DNA from 3 places in the Streptomyces sp. NPDC001828 genome. Region 1 is predicted to be linked to each of the others. Evidence: riboswitches for the same ligand, from Rfam matches in the RefSeq annotation. Region 1 holds a riboswitch; each other region holds the start of a gene.
What was found. A riboswitch is a leader RNA that binds a small molecule or an ion and turns the genes downstream of it on or off. The one in region 1 is predicted to bind S-adenosylmethionine.

Region 1 (4,530 bases):
ACCACTTGACGGTGCCCTGAGCCATGCCTAACTCCCCTATTACTGGCCCTTGCACGGGACCACACTTCGCGGACCCGGGTCAGACCTGCACCCTCCGACAGGAGAGGGTGTGCGCCGGAACGCGTCGACCGCGGCTGAATGTATCTGCCCAACTGCCCTCTGCAACAGGTCAATCGGACGAGAATTCCGGGCACGCACGGGGAGCGGAATGCCATTTATTCTGCGTTCCGGGGCAAGTCGGGCCGGGCAAAGCGCACTTAAGGCGCAAAGGGCTCTCACACTTTGACCCCATGTTGTCGCGTTCTCATATGCACTTGGCACTCGAAGCGAAGGGGCTTCCCCAACTGTACCCCGCTCAACCATGTTGAATTGCCCCCTCCGCTTCTCGTGCGGAGGGGGCAACTCAGGCGCAACTCGCGGTCAACTCCGAGTACGGCCCGGGTTAAACGCGGAGCGGGTCAGCCGCCCGCGACCGCCGGGATGATCGAGACGCCGGCGCCCTCGGGCGTGGCGGTCTCCAGGCCCTGCTCGAAGCGCACGTCGTCGTCGTTGACGTAGACGTTGACGAAGCGGCGCAGCTTTCCCTGGTCGTCCAGGACGCGCGCGGCGATGCCCGCGTGGTTCTTCTCCAGGTCGGCGATGACCTCGGCGAGGGTGGCGCCCTCGGCGGCGACCTCGGACTTGCCGCCCGTGTAGGTGCGCAGGATCGTGGGGATGCGGACGTTCACGCTCATGGTTCGGTGCTCCTAGTCGATCGGCAGTGGCTCAGTGGGCGAGGCCCGCGTCGCGGAAGGCGTCCAGGCTCGGGCGGATGGTCGCGGTCGCCTGGGACGTGGCGGCCACGGCGTCCAGCGTCTTGAGCCCGTCACCGGTGTTGAGGACGACGGTGGTGAGGGACGGGTCGAGCAGACCGGCCTCGATGAGCTTCTTGGTGACGCCGACCGTCACACCGCCCGCGGTCTCCGCGAAGATGCCCTCGGTGCGGGCGAGCAGCTTGATGGCGTCGACGATCTGCTCGTCGTCGACGTCCTCCACCGCGCCGCCGGTACGGCGCGCGATGTCCAGGACGTACGGGCCGTCCGCCGGGTTGCCGATGGCGAGCGACTTGGCGATGGTGTCCGGCTTCTGCGGGCGCACGACGTCGTGCCCGGCCTTGAAGGCGGTGGACACCGGGGAGCAGCCCTCGGCCTGGGCGCCGAAGATCTTGTACGGCTTGTCCTCGACGAGGCCGAGCTTGATCAGCTCCTGGAGCCCCTTGTCGATCTTGGTGAGCTGGGAGCCGGAGGCGATCGGGATGACCAGCTGGTCCGGCAGCCGCCAGCCGAGCTGCTCGCAGATCTCGTACGCCAGCGTCTTGGAACCCTCGCCGTAGTAGGGGCGCAGGTTGACGTTGACGAAGCCCCAGCCCTCGCCCAGCGGGTCGCCGATGAGCTCGGAGCAGAAGCGGTTCACGTCGTCGTAGTTGCCCTCGATGCCGACGAGCTCGCCGCCGTACACCGCGGCCATGACGACCTTGCCCTGCTCCAGGTCGTGCGGGATGAACACGCAGGAGCGGAAGCCGGCCCGGGCCGCGGCGGCGCCGACCGCGCCGGCGAGGTTTCCGGTGGAGGAGCAGGAGAGCGTGGTGAAGCCGAAGGCGCGGGCGGCCTCCAGGGCCTGCGCGACGACGCGGTCCTTGAAGGAGTGCGTCGGGTTGCCGGAGTCGTCCTTGACGAACAGCTTGCCGGGCTCGACGCCCAGCTCGCGGGCCAGGTTCTCGGCCTTGACGAGCTTGGTGAAGCCCGGGTTCAGGTTCGGCTTGTCGGCGACGTCCGCGGGGACGGGCAGCAGCGGGGCGTAACGCCAGATGTTCTCGGGGCCGGACTCGATCTGCTTGCGCAGCGCCTCGGGGTCGCCGAGGGGCAGGTCATAAGCCACTTCGAGCGGTCCGAAACACAGTTCACAGGCGAAGATCGGGCCAAGTTCGAAACGCTGGCCGCACTCGCGGCAGGAAAGTCCGGATGCCGGACCGAGGTCGACGGCGGTGCGGGATTCAACAGTCTGAGCAGACATGGAGGGGAGGCCCTTTCTCCTCATCTTCCTCATGACGAACCTCGCCATGAGACGGATTTGGCACCTTCCCTAGCCGGTGGCCCCGTGTCTTGACCGAAACGATCGACGAGAACCGACTGGAGGGTTGCCGGGGCTTCAACGGGCCGTATCCCTCTGCCCCTCTGGATGAGCGGTATTCGATTGTCAGCGTGACGACCCCCGACATGCGACGGTCATCCGCGTTGTTCAAGACTGTAACCGAAGCCCTGGACGGTTGAGATAGTCGTCCGAACCGCGAGATGGATCACACAAGGAGGCCAGGAGCCGTGCTGGAAGAGGTGGAACGCTGGCTGAGCAGGCGTTCCTGGTCCGCGGCCGAGCGGCCGATCGAGCGGATCCTGGCCGCGAAACACCGCACGGGAACGACCGTCAGCGTGGTGCTGCCCGCCCTCGACGAGGAGAACACGGTCGGTGAGATCGTCGCCGCGATCCGGCGCGAGCTGATGACCGGTGCCGTGCCGCTGGTCGACGAGCTGGTGGTCGTCGACTCCGGCTCCACCGACCGTACGGCCGAGGTGGCGGCGCGGGCCGGCGCCCGGGTCGTGCACCGCGACACGATCCTGCCGCGCGTTCCCGCGCTGCCCGGCAAGGGCGAGGTGCTGTGGCGCTCGCTGCTCGTGACCAGTGGCGACATCGTGTGCTTCATCGACGCCGACCTGAGGGACTTCGACGCCGGGTTCGTGTCCGGCATCGTCGGGCCGCTCCTGACCGAGCCGGACGTGGCGTTCGTCAAGGCGATGTACGACCGTCCCTTCGGGGACACGGCCGGCGAGGGCGGCCGGGTCACCGAGCTGGTGGCGCGTCCGCTGCTCAATCTGCACTGGCCCCAACTGGCCGGAATCGTCCAGCCGTTGGGCGGCGAGTACGCGGCCCGGCGCACGCTCCTGGAGCGGCTGCCCTTCCCCGTCGGGTACGGCGTGGAGCTCGCGCTGCTCGTGGACGCGCTGCACACGGTGGGCCTGGACGCGCTGGCCCAGGTCGACGTGGGCGTACGCAAGCACCGCCACCAGGACGGACAGGCGCTCGGCCGGATGGCCGCCGCGATCTACCGCACCGCGCAGCTGCGCCTTTCCCGGGGCCATCTCGTACGGCCCGAGCTGACCCAGTTCGAGCGGGGCGCGGACGGCTTCGTGCCGCGCACGTATCCGGTGGACACCGAGGAGCGGCCGCCGATGCGGGAGATCGAGGAGTACGCGGTCCACCGGGCGGCCTAGGTTGCGGGGAGGGAGGGGCCTGGCCGGTTTCGGCCCATGGGGGTGGGCGTACGGGTGTTTGAGGTATTGCGGGGCGGGCTAGGTTCCGCAACATGGTCACCGCGCATGAAACCTCCCGGGCTCAGGTCCTTGTCGCCTCCAACCGAGGCCCCGTCTCGTACACCCTGAAGGACGACGGGTCGCTCGAACCCAAGCGGGGCGGGGGCGGGCTCGTCTCCGGGCTCAGCGCGATCGGCTCCGACGTGGAGTCGGTGTGGGTGTGCGCGGCGCTTGGCGAGGGCGACCGCGAGGCGGTGCGGCAGGGCGTCGGCGAGCAGGGTGTCCGCATGCTGGACATCGATCCCGAGGTCTTCGCCGACGCGTACAACGGCATCGCCAACTCGGTGCTGTGGTTCGTCCAGCACATGCTGTACCAGATTCCGCTGGAGCCGGTCTTCGACGCGGAGTTCCGGCGGCAGTGGGCGTCGTACGAGGCGTACAACCGGGCGTTCGCCGAGGCGCTGGCGGCCGAGGCGGGGGACGGGGCGCGGGTCCTGGTGCAGGACTACCACCTGGCCCTGGTGCCGGGCATGCTCCGCGAGCTCCGCCCCGACCTGCGCATCGGCCACTTCTCGCACACGCCGTGGGCGCCGGTGGACTACTTCCGGATGCTGCCCGACGACATCGCCGAGCAGCTGCTGCGCGGGATGCTGGGGGCCGACCGGCTCGGGTTCCTCACGCGGCGGTGGGCGTCGGCGTTCCTGGACTCGGTGGCGGGGGTGCTGCCCCCGCAGGACGGCGAGGTGTCCGGCCCCGACGGGGAGGGGCGCCGCTTCTTCCGGCACGCCCCGGCCGGCGGCCGGGGGCGCGAGACGGAGATCGCCGTCCACTCGCTCGGCGCGGACGGCGACTTCCTGCGGCGGCGGTCGCACGAGGCCGACGTCGAGGAGCGGATGGCGGCCCTGCGCGAGCAGGTCGGGGCGGGCCGCAGGACGATCGTGCGGGTCGACCGCACCGAGCTGTCCAAGAACATCGTGCGCGGACTGCTCGCCTACCGGCACCTCCTGGACACGCGCCCCGAGTGGCGCGAGCGGGTCGTGCACGTCGCGTTCGCCTATCCCTCGCGGCAGGACCTCGCGGTGTACCGGGACTACACGGCGGAGGTGTCCCGGGTCGCCGAGGAGATCAACTCCCTTTACGGGACGCCTGGTTGGACCCCGGTCGTGCTGCACGTGCAGGACGACTT
Region 2 (4,530 bases), on a different contig from region 1:
CACGACCTCGAAGCGGCCTTCGCCATCGGCCTGGACTCGTAGCCCCCTCACCCTCGGAGGCCGTGTCCCCGCGCCCCCGGGGCTGCTCACGGGTGCGGACCGCGGGGGCCGTTCGCGCAGTTCCCCGCGCCCCTGTAGGTGTCCCCGAATACCTCGGTGGCGGCCCGCACCGGGGCATCCGTAGACCGTCATGGGGGCCCCGGCCCCCGGGAGGTGGGCCCGGGTTACACCGCCGGGACGCAGCGGCCGGCCTCCGTGCGGTACTGCCACTTCGCGCCGTCGGCCACCAGCTCCCGCACCGCCCGCACGAAGCGGTCCACGTGCTCGTCCGGCGTCCCCGCCCCGAAGCTGACCCGGATCGCGTTGAGGGACCGCTCGCCCGGCTCCGCCTCGGGCGCACCGCACTCGCCCGGGTCCTGCGGGTTGCTGCCGAGCAGGGTGCGCACCAGCGGGTGGGCGCAGAAGAGGCCGTCGCGCACCCCGATGCCGTACTCCGCCGACAGCGCCGCCGCGAAGTGCGAGCTGTTCCAGCCGTCGACGACGAAGGAGATGACGCCGACCCGGGGCGCGTCGTCGCCGAAGAGCGACAGCACCCGCACCGCCGGCACCTCCGCCAGGCCCTCGCGGACCTTCGCGATCAGGTGCCGCTCGCGCTCGACGAGCGAGTCGAAGCCCGCCTCGGTCAGCGCCTTGCAGGCGGAGGCGATGGAATAGACGCCGATGACGTTGGGCGACCCGGCCTCGTGACGGGCGGCCGTGGTGTGCCACTCGACGTCGACGCCCCCGTCGGAGCGCCGCGCGACCTTCTTGGAGGCGCCGCCACCCGCGAGGTACGGCTCGGACTCCTGGAGCCAGTCCGCGCGGCCGGCCAGGACGCCCGAGCCGAACGGCGCGTACAGCTTGTGCCCGGAGAAGGCGATCCAGTCGACGTCCAACTCCCGTACGGAGACGGGGTGATGGGGAGCGAGCTGAGCGGCGTCCAGCACGATCCGCGCGCCGTGGGCGTGCGCCGCCGCGGCGAGTTCCCGGACCGGCCACAGCTCGCCGGTGACGTTGGACGCGCCGGTGACGCACACGAGGGCGGGCCCGTAGGGGTCGCGGTCGGCGAGCGCGCGCTCCAGGGTCGCGACGGCCTGCTCCGGGGTGCGCGGCGCGTTCAGGTAGGTCACGCGGGCGTCGCGCCACGGCAGCAGCGAGGCGTGGTGCTCGGTCTCGAAGACGAAGACCTGGCAGTCGGCCGGCAGCGCCTGGGCGAGCAGGTTCAGCGAGTCCGTGGTGGAGCGGGTGAAGACGATCTGGTCGCCGGGGCGGCAGTCGAGGAACTCCGCCACCGTCGCCCGGCTGTTCTCGAAGAGGTCGGTGGAGAGCTGCGAGAGGTAGCCCGCCCCGCGGTGCACGCTCCCGTAGTAGGGGGCGTACGCGGCGACGTCGTCCCAGACCCGCTGGAGGGCGGGCGCGCTCGCCGCGTAGTCGAGGGCGGCGTACGTCACTTCGCCGCCGGTGACCAGCGGGACGGTGACGTCGCGGCCGAGCACCGGAAGCGGCGCGGCACAGCAGGGGTCGGCGGACTCGGCGGCGGCCTGGGCGGCGGTGACGGTGGCGGCGGGGCGTGCGGACATGGCGGTATCTCCCGGCAGGACAAGGCGAGTTGACTTCGGACCCCGGGTACGGCGGCGCGACCCTGCATCGAGCGAGAGGGGTCGACTGCCGTGCCGTGTACGGGTGTTGACCTCGAACACGCAGCCCGAAGAAGGGTGCGCGGAGGTGTGAAGAAGGGGCGGTACGCCCTATCGCATTCGCTTGCTCACGAGACTGCTCCCTTGAGGACCAGGACCCCAGGGCTGTGACATCGAAGATGTCCAGGGGTCCGCGCTTGCCGAAGGCCTTGCTGCCTACGACCTGGTCTTCACCCGGGGCACCCCGCCACGGACGGAGGGTTGCCGGACAGCGAGCCGGGGCCTAAATCGCTGTCACTCATGACCTTGAAGAGCATCCTGCCACACGTGTGGAGGTGCGCAAGGCACAGTCCGCGATCTGGACTGCGCCTTGCGTCACACCCGCGCGCGGGACGTCCCCGTGAAAGACGTGCCCGTGCAGAACACCCCGCACGGGCAGGGGTCAGGCGTTGCTGGCCTCGACCCAGCGCCGCAGGGCGCCCTGGGCCGCCCCGGAGTCGATCGCCTCGGCCGTGCGCGCCATCGCGGCGCCGATCTGCTCGGCGAGCGAGCCCTGCCCCGGTTCGAGGGCCACCAGGGCGGCCGCCGAGTTCAGCAGCACCGCGTCCCGCACCGGCCCCCGCTCCCCCGCGAGCAGCCGGCGGGCCACATCGGCGTTGTACGAGGAGTCCGCGCCGCGCAGTGCTTCGATGGGCACGATCTCGATGCCGACGTCACGCGGGTCGAAGGCCTCCTCGCGGACCTGGCCGTCGCGCACCACCCACACCCGCGAGGTGCCGGTGGTGGTGAGCTCGTCGAGGCCGTCGTCGCCGCGGAAGACCAGCGCGGAGGAGCCGCGCTCGGCGAACACGCCCGCCACGATCGGGGCCATCCGGGCGTCGGCGACACCGGCGGCGGTGGCCCGGACCTTGGCCGGGTTGGTCAGCGGGCCCAGGACGTTGAAGGTGGTGCGGATGCCGAGCTCCCTGCGCGCGGCGGCGACGTACCGCAGCGCGGGGTGGAACTTCACCGCGAAACAGAAGGTGATGCCGGCCTCCTCGACCACCTCCGCCACCCGCTTCGGCGTCAGCTCCAGGTTGACGCCCAGCTTCTCCAGGACGTCCGACGAGCCGCTCGCCGACGAGGCGGCCCGGTTGCCGTGCTTGACGACCTTGGTGCCGGTTCCGGCGACCACGATCGCCGCCATGGTGGAGATGTTGACGGTCTTGGCGCCGTCGCCGCCGGTGCCGACGATGTCGACGCTGGGGCCCGGCACCTCGATGAGGTTGGCGTGCGCGTACATGGCGCGTACCAGGCCGGTGATCTCCTGGACCGTCTCGCCCTTGGCGCGCAGGGCCACCATGAAGGCGGCGATCTGGGCGTCGGTGGCCTCGCCGCGCATGATCCGGTCCATCGCCCAGGCGGTCACGTCCGCGCTCTGGTCGGTGCCCCCGAGCAGCGCGTCCAGGACGCCCGGCCAGGAGTGGGCCGCCACGGTGTCGCCTCCGGTGGGGGTAACAGCGCTCATGCTCGCTCCTGGTGGTCAGGCTGGGGATATACCGCCCGTCAGCCTATCGACAGCGGGGGACGCATCCGTACGCGTGCCCGTAGTACGGACGGCGTGTGGGCGCGCGCGGATGCCAAAAGGCTCCGGCCCGGCCCCCGGTGAAGGGGCCGGGCCGGAGCCTCGGTTGTGGCGACCGACAGGTCAGGCGGGGATCAGTGGTGGCCGTGGCCGCTCGTGATCTCCTCGTACTCCTCGGCCGTCGGCTTGGGAATCTGGTTCCCCTCGCCGTAGTAGCCCTTGCTGAGCTTGGCGCGCAGCTTCTGGACCGGCGACACCTTGCGGGCGACACCGTTCTCGTCGACCGTCGGGCCGATCTCGGCCGGCTTGTACTGCTCGTGCGCGGTGAGCTTGTAGCGCGCACCGGCGTCGAGCGGCTCGTGGATCTCGATGAACTCGCCGTGCGGCAGCCGCTTGATGATGCCGGACTCGCGTCCGTGCAGCACCTTCTCGGCGTCGCGCCGCTGCAGACCCAGGCAGATCCGCTTGGTGGCGATGAACGCGAGGACCGGAGCGACGAAGAACGCGATCCGCACGAACCAGGTGATGACGTTGATCGAGAGGTGGAAGTGGGTCGCCCAGAGGTCGTTTCCACCACCGATGAGCAGCACCAGGTACCAGGTGATCCACGCGACACCGAACGCGGTACGCGTCGGCGCGTTGCGCGGCCGGTCCGCGATGTGGTGCTCGCGCTTGTCGCCGGTGATCCAGGACTCGATGAACGGGTACACCGCGATGGTCGCGAGGACCAGCGGGAAGATCACCAGCGGGATGAACACACCCAGGACGAGGGTGTGGCCCCACAGGTTGATCTCCCAGCCCGGCATCACACGGATGAGGCCTTCGGAGAAGCCCATGTACCAGTCGGGCTGGGCGCCGGTGGACACCTGGTCCGGCCGGTAGGGGCCGATCGCCCAGATCGGGTTGATCGAGGCGATCGCCGCGACGACCGCGATGACGCCGAAGACCAGGAAGAAGAAGCCGCCCGCCTTCGCCATGTACACCGGGAGCAGCGGCATGCCGACGACGTTCTTGTTCGTGCGTCCCGGACCCGCGAACTGGGTGTGCTTGTGGTAGAAGACCAGGATCAGGTGCGCCACCATCAGGCCGAGCATGATGCCGGGCAGCAGCAGGATGTGGACCGAGTAGAACCGGGCCACGAAGTCGCCGCCGGGGAACTCGCCGCCGAACAGGAAGAACGAGAGGTACGTGCCGACGATCGGCACGGACAGGATCGCGCCCTCCATGAAGCGGACACCGGTGCCGGAGAGCAGGTCGTCCGGGAGCGAGTAACCGGTGAAGCCGGTGAAC
Region 3 (4,530 bases), on a different contig from region 1:
AGCCGGACGTGCCCGTCCCGCTGTACGCCTTCCCCCGCGACGAGGTCTGCCAGGACCTGCTCCGGCCGGCGAAGAACCCGCCGACGGGTACGCACACGGGCTCGCGGATCTTCTACGACCTCGTAGCCGATGGGGAGTTGAGCGAGAACGCGGCTTGGACGTTCCCCGCGGACGACCTCTCCGGTCACATCGCCTTCGAGTGGTTCAGCCGCGTCGGCCGCGGCCTCGACCGCTGGTACGAGGAGGAGGAAGAGATCTTCATCCACCCCCGCGACCCGCACAAGCGCGTGGACGCGCTGGCGAGCAGCAGGCATGTGACGGTCGAGATCGACGGCACGGTCGTGGCCGACACCCACCGCCCGGTGCTGCTCTTCGAGACCGGGCTTCCCACGCGCTACTACATCCCGCGCGAGGACGTCCGCCTGGACCTGTTCAAACCGACCGACCACAGCACCGGATGCCCGTACAAGGGCACCGCCGCGTACTGGTCGTGGAGCGGCGGGGCCGAGGTGCCGCCGAACGTCGTCTGGACGTACCCGCGCCCGCTGCCCGCCGTGGGCGCGATTCGGGACCTCCTCGCCTTCTACAACGAGGCCGTCGACATCACCGTGGACGGCGACCGCCTCGACCGGCCCACCACGGTGTTCAGCGCGCACACGGCGGCCGGCCGGACGCTCCCGAGGCCGCCGACGCCATCGGCGTCATGACCCGTCCGCCCCGACCGCGCCTCGTGCCGGATCGGGCACAGCCTTGAGCGCGTTCCGGAAGGCGGGCAGCTGGCCGAGCCGCCGTACGTAGTCCCCGAGCCGGGGGGACGCGCTCTCCAGCTCGGCCCGGTCGAGATGGACGAGCGCCACCCACAGGTCCACGTCCGAAGCCGTCAACTCCTCGCCCAGCGCATGAGGACGCCGCGCGAGGCGGCGGTCCAGCAAGGCCAGCGCCGCCCGCCGCGCCGAGGGAGGCGCGGCAGGAGTGACGACGCGGTCGAGGAGGGTGCGCAGGGCCTCGATGTCCCCGACCAGGTGCGGCGGCCGGAGGATGAGGGGCCCGGCGCTCTCACCGGCGAGGGGGCCCGCGAGGTCGCGGAGGATGTCGGGTGTGTGGTTGCTGACGATCCGTCCGCTCCAGCGGTCGCGCAGCGCGGGCGCCGTCAGGGGGCCGTCGTAGTGGTACCCGGTGGTCTCGTAGGCGCGGCGCAGCGCGGCGTAACCGTCGGGGGTCGCGGTGGGGGAGACCAGGAGCGTCGTGGCCACCGTGTCGCGCAGACCGAGCAGGTCGAGGGTGATCGCGATGCGCATCGAACGGGGACAACTCCCGCACAGGAAAAGGTCGTAGCGCCGTGGTGCGGGATAGAAGCCGCCGGCCGCGCCGGCGCCGATGCGGCTGCGGAAGCGCCGTGGGTGCGCGGCCGCCGCCACGGTCCGGGGGCGCGAGCCCTGAGCGGGCGCCGACGGCTGACAGCCGGTGGAGGCGGCCGTGCGGGAACTGCGGGAAACGGTCTCGGGCATGACTCTCCCTGGGAATGAGACGCCACTGCGGCCATGAGCGCACCAGCGGCTGGATGCGGGGCGGCTGCGCTGGTCGGGGACGGTCCGGATCGCGCGGACCGGTCCCGGATCAGTAGGCGCTGGAGACGCGCTGAAGATCGATGTGCAGGCGCCTGGTCAAGCCGCTCCTCGGCATGTCCACCCGCCTCATCCTCGGGGCTCGCGGGACGCGAGACCACGCTTGCCCCGCCGTGCAGGCGGGACCCGGTCGTCACCCGGGGCACCCCGTCGCGGTGGAAGGGTTGCCTGTCAGCGGGCCGGGGCCGATGACCACGGAGCGGGGCGGACCCGCCGGGTGGACGCTGACAATCGTGACCGTCCTCGCCAGTCTGGGCGGGCTTCGCGAAGCCGTCAAGAAGGCCGACAGGGGGTCTCAACTGGTGGCCCGTACATTGACATTCCCTTCGGCGCCTGCCTACCTTTCGCGAACGACGTGATGCCCTCGAAGTGCTGCGCTCGGACGCGGAGCAACGGGTCGGCGGACACAAACGGGCCCGGAGAAGTGACGGTGACAGTGATGCGCGCAGCTGATGGGACGGCCGCTCGGCCCCATCCCGGCCGCATCCCGCTGTGCACGGACCGCTGCGTCGACCTGCTGCGCGTCAGCAGCGCGCTGTGTACGGACATGGGCAGCGCCCCCAGCCGAGGCTGACCTTTCCTCGAATCCCTGACGCCGGCCGCTGTCGCGGTGCGGCTGCCCGCGCTTGACGACCCCCTCGCCCACGGACGTCCACACGTCACCGCCGGGGTACTCGCCGCGTCCCGGCACAGATCCCGTCGCGATCCCGATAACGGAGACCCGCACCGCCATGTCCACCAGCGTGTACCCCGCCCCGCCGTCGGGAGCCGACTCCCTCCTGACGGAACCTCATGTCCTGGACAACGCCGCCTGGGCAGCACTGACGGGCCCCCAGGCCCACTTCGCCGAGCGCCACGGCCGGGCCGCCCGTTTCCCCGCGGACGTCTCGCCCTTCACCGCACTGGAAGACCCCGACGACGTCCTCGCCTGGGACGACCTGGCCCTGCTCGTCGGACCCGATGCCGTCACTCCGGTCACGGCCGCCCTGACCGTGCCGGACGGCTGGCACATCGAGCAGAGCGGCGAAGGCGTCCAGATGGTGGCCACGGCGCTGCGCGACGAGCCCGCCCCCGACGCCGTGCGGCTGGGCCCCGCCGACGTACCCGAGATCCTCGAACTGATCGCCCTGACCAAGCCCGGCCCCTTCCTGCCCAGGACCGTGGAGCTCGGCACCTATCTGGGGCTCCGGGAGGGCGGACGGCTGATCGCGCTCGCCGGGGAGCGGCTGCGGCCGCCCGGCTGGACCGAGATCAGCGCCGTCTGCACCCACCCGGACCACCGCGGCCGGGGACTGGCGACCCGGCTCGTCCGCGCTGTCGCGAGGGGCATCAGGGAACGCGGCGAAACCCCGTTCCTCCACGCGGCCGCGAACAACACCAACGCCATCCGGCTCTACGAGTCGATCGGCTTCACCCTGCGCCGCCATACCCGGTTCACACTCGTCCGCACCCCGGGACGGCCGTCGGACCCGCGCCTCGACGACGGACAACATCGGCCCGAACTCCGGGAAGAAAAGGCGTAGTTGTGCTGTTGGACCTGCTGAAGGCCGTGCGGCGCCCAGCTGGGGCGCCGTCGGTGCGAGGCCGGCGAGGGGCCCGGGCACACCGGGGGGAAGGGGCGGTGAGCCAGGTGCGTACGTCGTCCCGCCGCCCTGCCTCCCCGAAGCCGGCCCCGCGTCGTCTGTACCTGTACTCCCGGCACCACATCGACCTGCTGCGCGTAGCCGGCGCGCTCTGTCGCCCCTGACGTTCCCTTGTGGCCGCGCCCTCGCACGGGCGGGCATCCTCGTACGGATCTTCAGGAAGGCGTCACTGCCGTGACCTCAACACCCTCTCCCCTCCACCTCGCCGTCGCCCTCGACGGCACCGGCTGGCATCCGGCGTCCTGGCGGGAGCCGGTTGCCCGGCCCGGGGAACTGCTCACCGCCGGGTACTGGGCCGACCTCGTGGCGGAGGCCGAGACCGGACTGCTCGACCTCGTGACCATCGAAGACGGTCTCGGACCGCAGTCGTCGCGGCTCACCGAGCCCGACGACCGTACGGACCAGGTGCGGGGCCGCCTGGACGCCGTCCTCATCGCCGCCCGCATCGCGCCACTGACCCGGCACATAGGTGTCGTCCCTACCGTGGTGACCACACACACCGAGCCGTTCCACATCTCCAAGGCGATCGCCACGCTCGACTACGTGAGTACGGGCCGGGCGGGCGTACGCGTGCAGATCGGACCGCGCCCCAACGAGGCGGCGCACTTCGGACGCCGGACCGTTCCGTCGCTGCCCGCCGGGGGCTACAACACCCCCGCTGGGCAGGAAGCGGTGCGCACGCACTTCGAAGAGGCGGCCGACTACGTGGAGGTGGTGCGCAGGCTCTGGGACAGCTGGGAGGACGACGCGGAGATCCGCGACGCGGCCACCGGGCGTTTCATCGACCGCGAGAAGCTGCACTACATCGACTTCGAGGGCGAGCACTTCAGTGTGAAGGGCCCATCGATCACCCCGCGTCCGCCGCAGGGGCAGCCCGTCGTCACCGCGCTCGCCCACGCGACCGTCCCGTACCGCCTCGTGGCCAGGGCCGCCGACATCGGTTACGTCACCCCGCACGACAGCGACCAGGCCCGCGCGATCGTGGCGGAGATCCGCGCCGAGCAGGCCGTGGCGGGACGCGCGGACGAGACCGTGCACGTCTTCGGCGACCTGGTGGTCTTCCTCGACGAGGACGCCGCCGAGGCCACCGCACGCCGGGAACGGCTCGACGCCCTCGCGGGCGAACCGTACACCAGCGACGCCCGCGTCTTCACCGGCACGCCCTCCCAACTCGCCGATCTGCTGCTTGAGTTGCGGCAGGCGGGCCTCTCCGGGTTCCGGCTGCGCCCGGCCGTCGTCGGCCACGACCTCTCCGCGATCAC

Region 2: linked by a shared signal. The riboswitch ahead of ACFYZA_RS11075 (aminotransferase class V-fold PLP-dependent enzyme) and the one ahead of thrC (threonine synthase) in region 1 are both predicted to bind S-adenosylmethionine.
Region 3: linked by a shared signal. The riboswitch ahead of ACFYZA_RS15710 (putative leader peptide) and the one ahead of thrC (threonine synthase) in region 1 are both predicted to bind S-adenosylmethionine.

The regions. Positions count from the first base shown of each region.
Region 1 is NZ_JBIATV010000016.1:147,341-151,870, forward strand. Features, by position in the region: gene ACFYZA_RS34775 (cold-shock protein) at 1-25, opposite strand, end outside; gene ACFYZA_RS34780 (MoaD/ThiS family protein) at 459-734, opposite strand; gene thrC (threonine synthase) at 766-2,052, opposite strand; SAM riboswitch class I at 2,070-2,224, opposite strand; gene ACFYZA_RS34790 (glucosyl-3-phosphoglycerate synthase) at 2,358-3,305, shown strand; gene ACFYZA_RS34795 (trehalose-6-phosphate synthase) at 3,398-4,530, shown strand, end outside.
Region 2 is NZ_JBIATV010000002.1:915,098-919,627, reverse strand. Features, by position in the region: gene ACFYZA_RS11080 (Lrp/AsnC family transcriptional regulator) at 1-42, shown strand, start outside; gene ACFYZA_RS11075 (aminotransferase class V-fold PLP-dependent enzyme) at 225-1,619, opposite strand; SAM riboswitch class IV at 1,865-1,982, opposite strand; gene trpD (anthranilate phosphoribosyltransferase) at 2,119-3,183, opposite strand; gene ACFYZA_RS11065 (cytochrome bc complex cytochrome b subunit) at 3,375-4,530, opposite strand, start outside.
Region 3 is NZ_JBIATV010000004.1:316,964-321,493, forward strand. Features, by position in the region: gene ACFYZA_RS15700 (DUF427 domain-containing protein) at 1-707, shown strand, start outside; gene ACFYZA_RS15705 (glutathione S-transferase C-terminal domain-containing protein) at 702-1,508, opposite strand; gene ACFYZA_RS15710 (putative leader peptide) at 1,618-1,698, opposite strand; SAM riboswitch class IV at 1,720-1,864, opposite strand; gene ACFYZA_RS15715 (hypothetical protein) at 2,065-2,199, shown strand; gene ACFYZA_RS15720 (GNAT family N-acetyltransferase) at 2,357-3,148, shown strand; gene ACFYZA_RS15725 (LLM class flavin-dependent oxidoreductase) at 3,443-4,530, shown strand, end outside.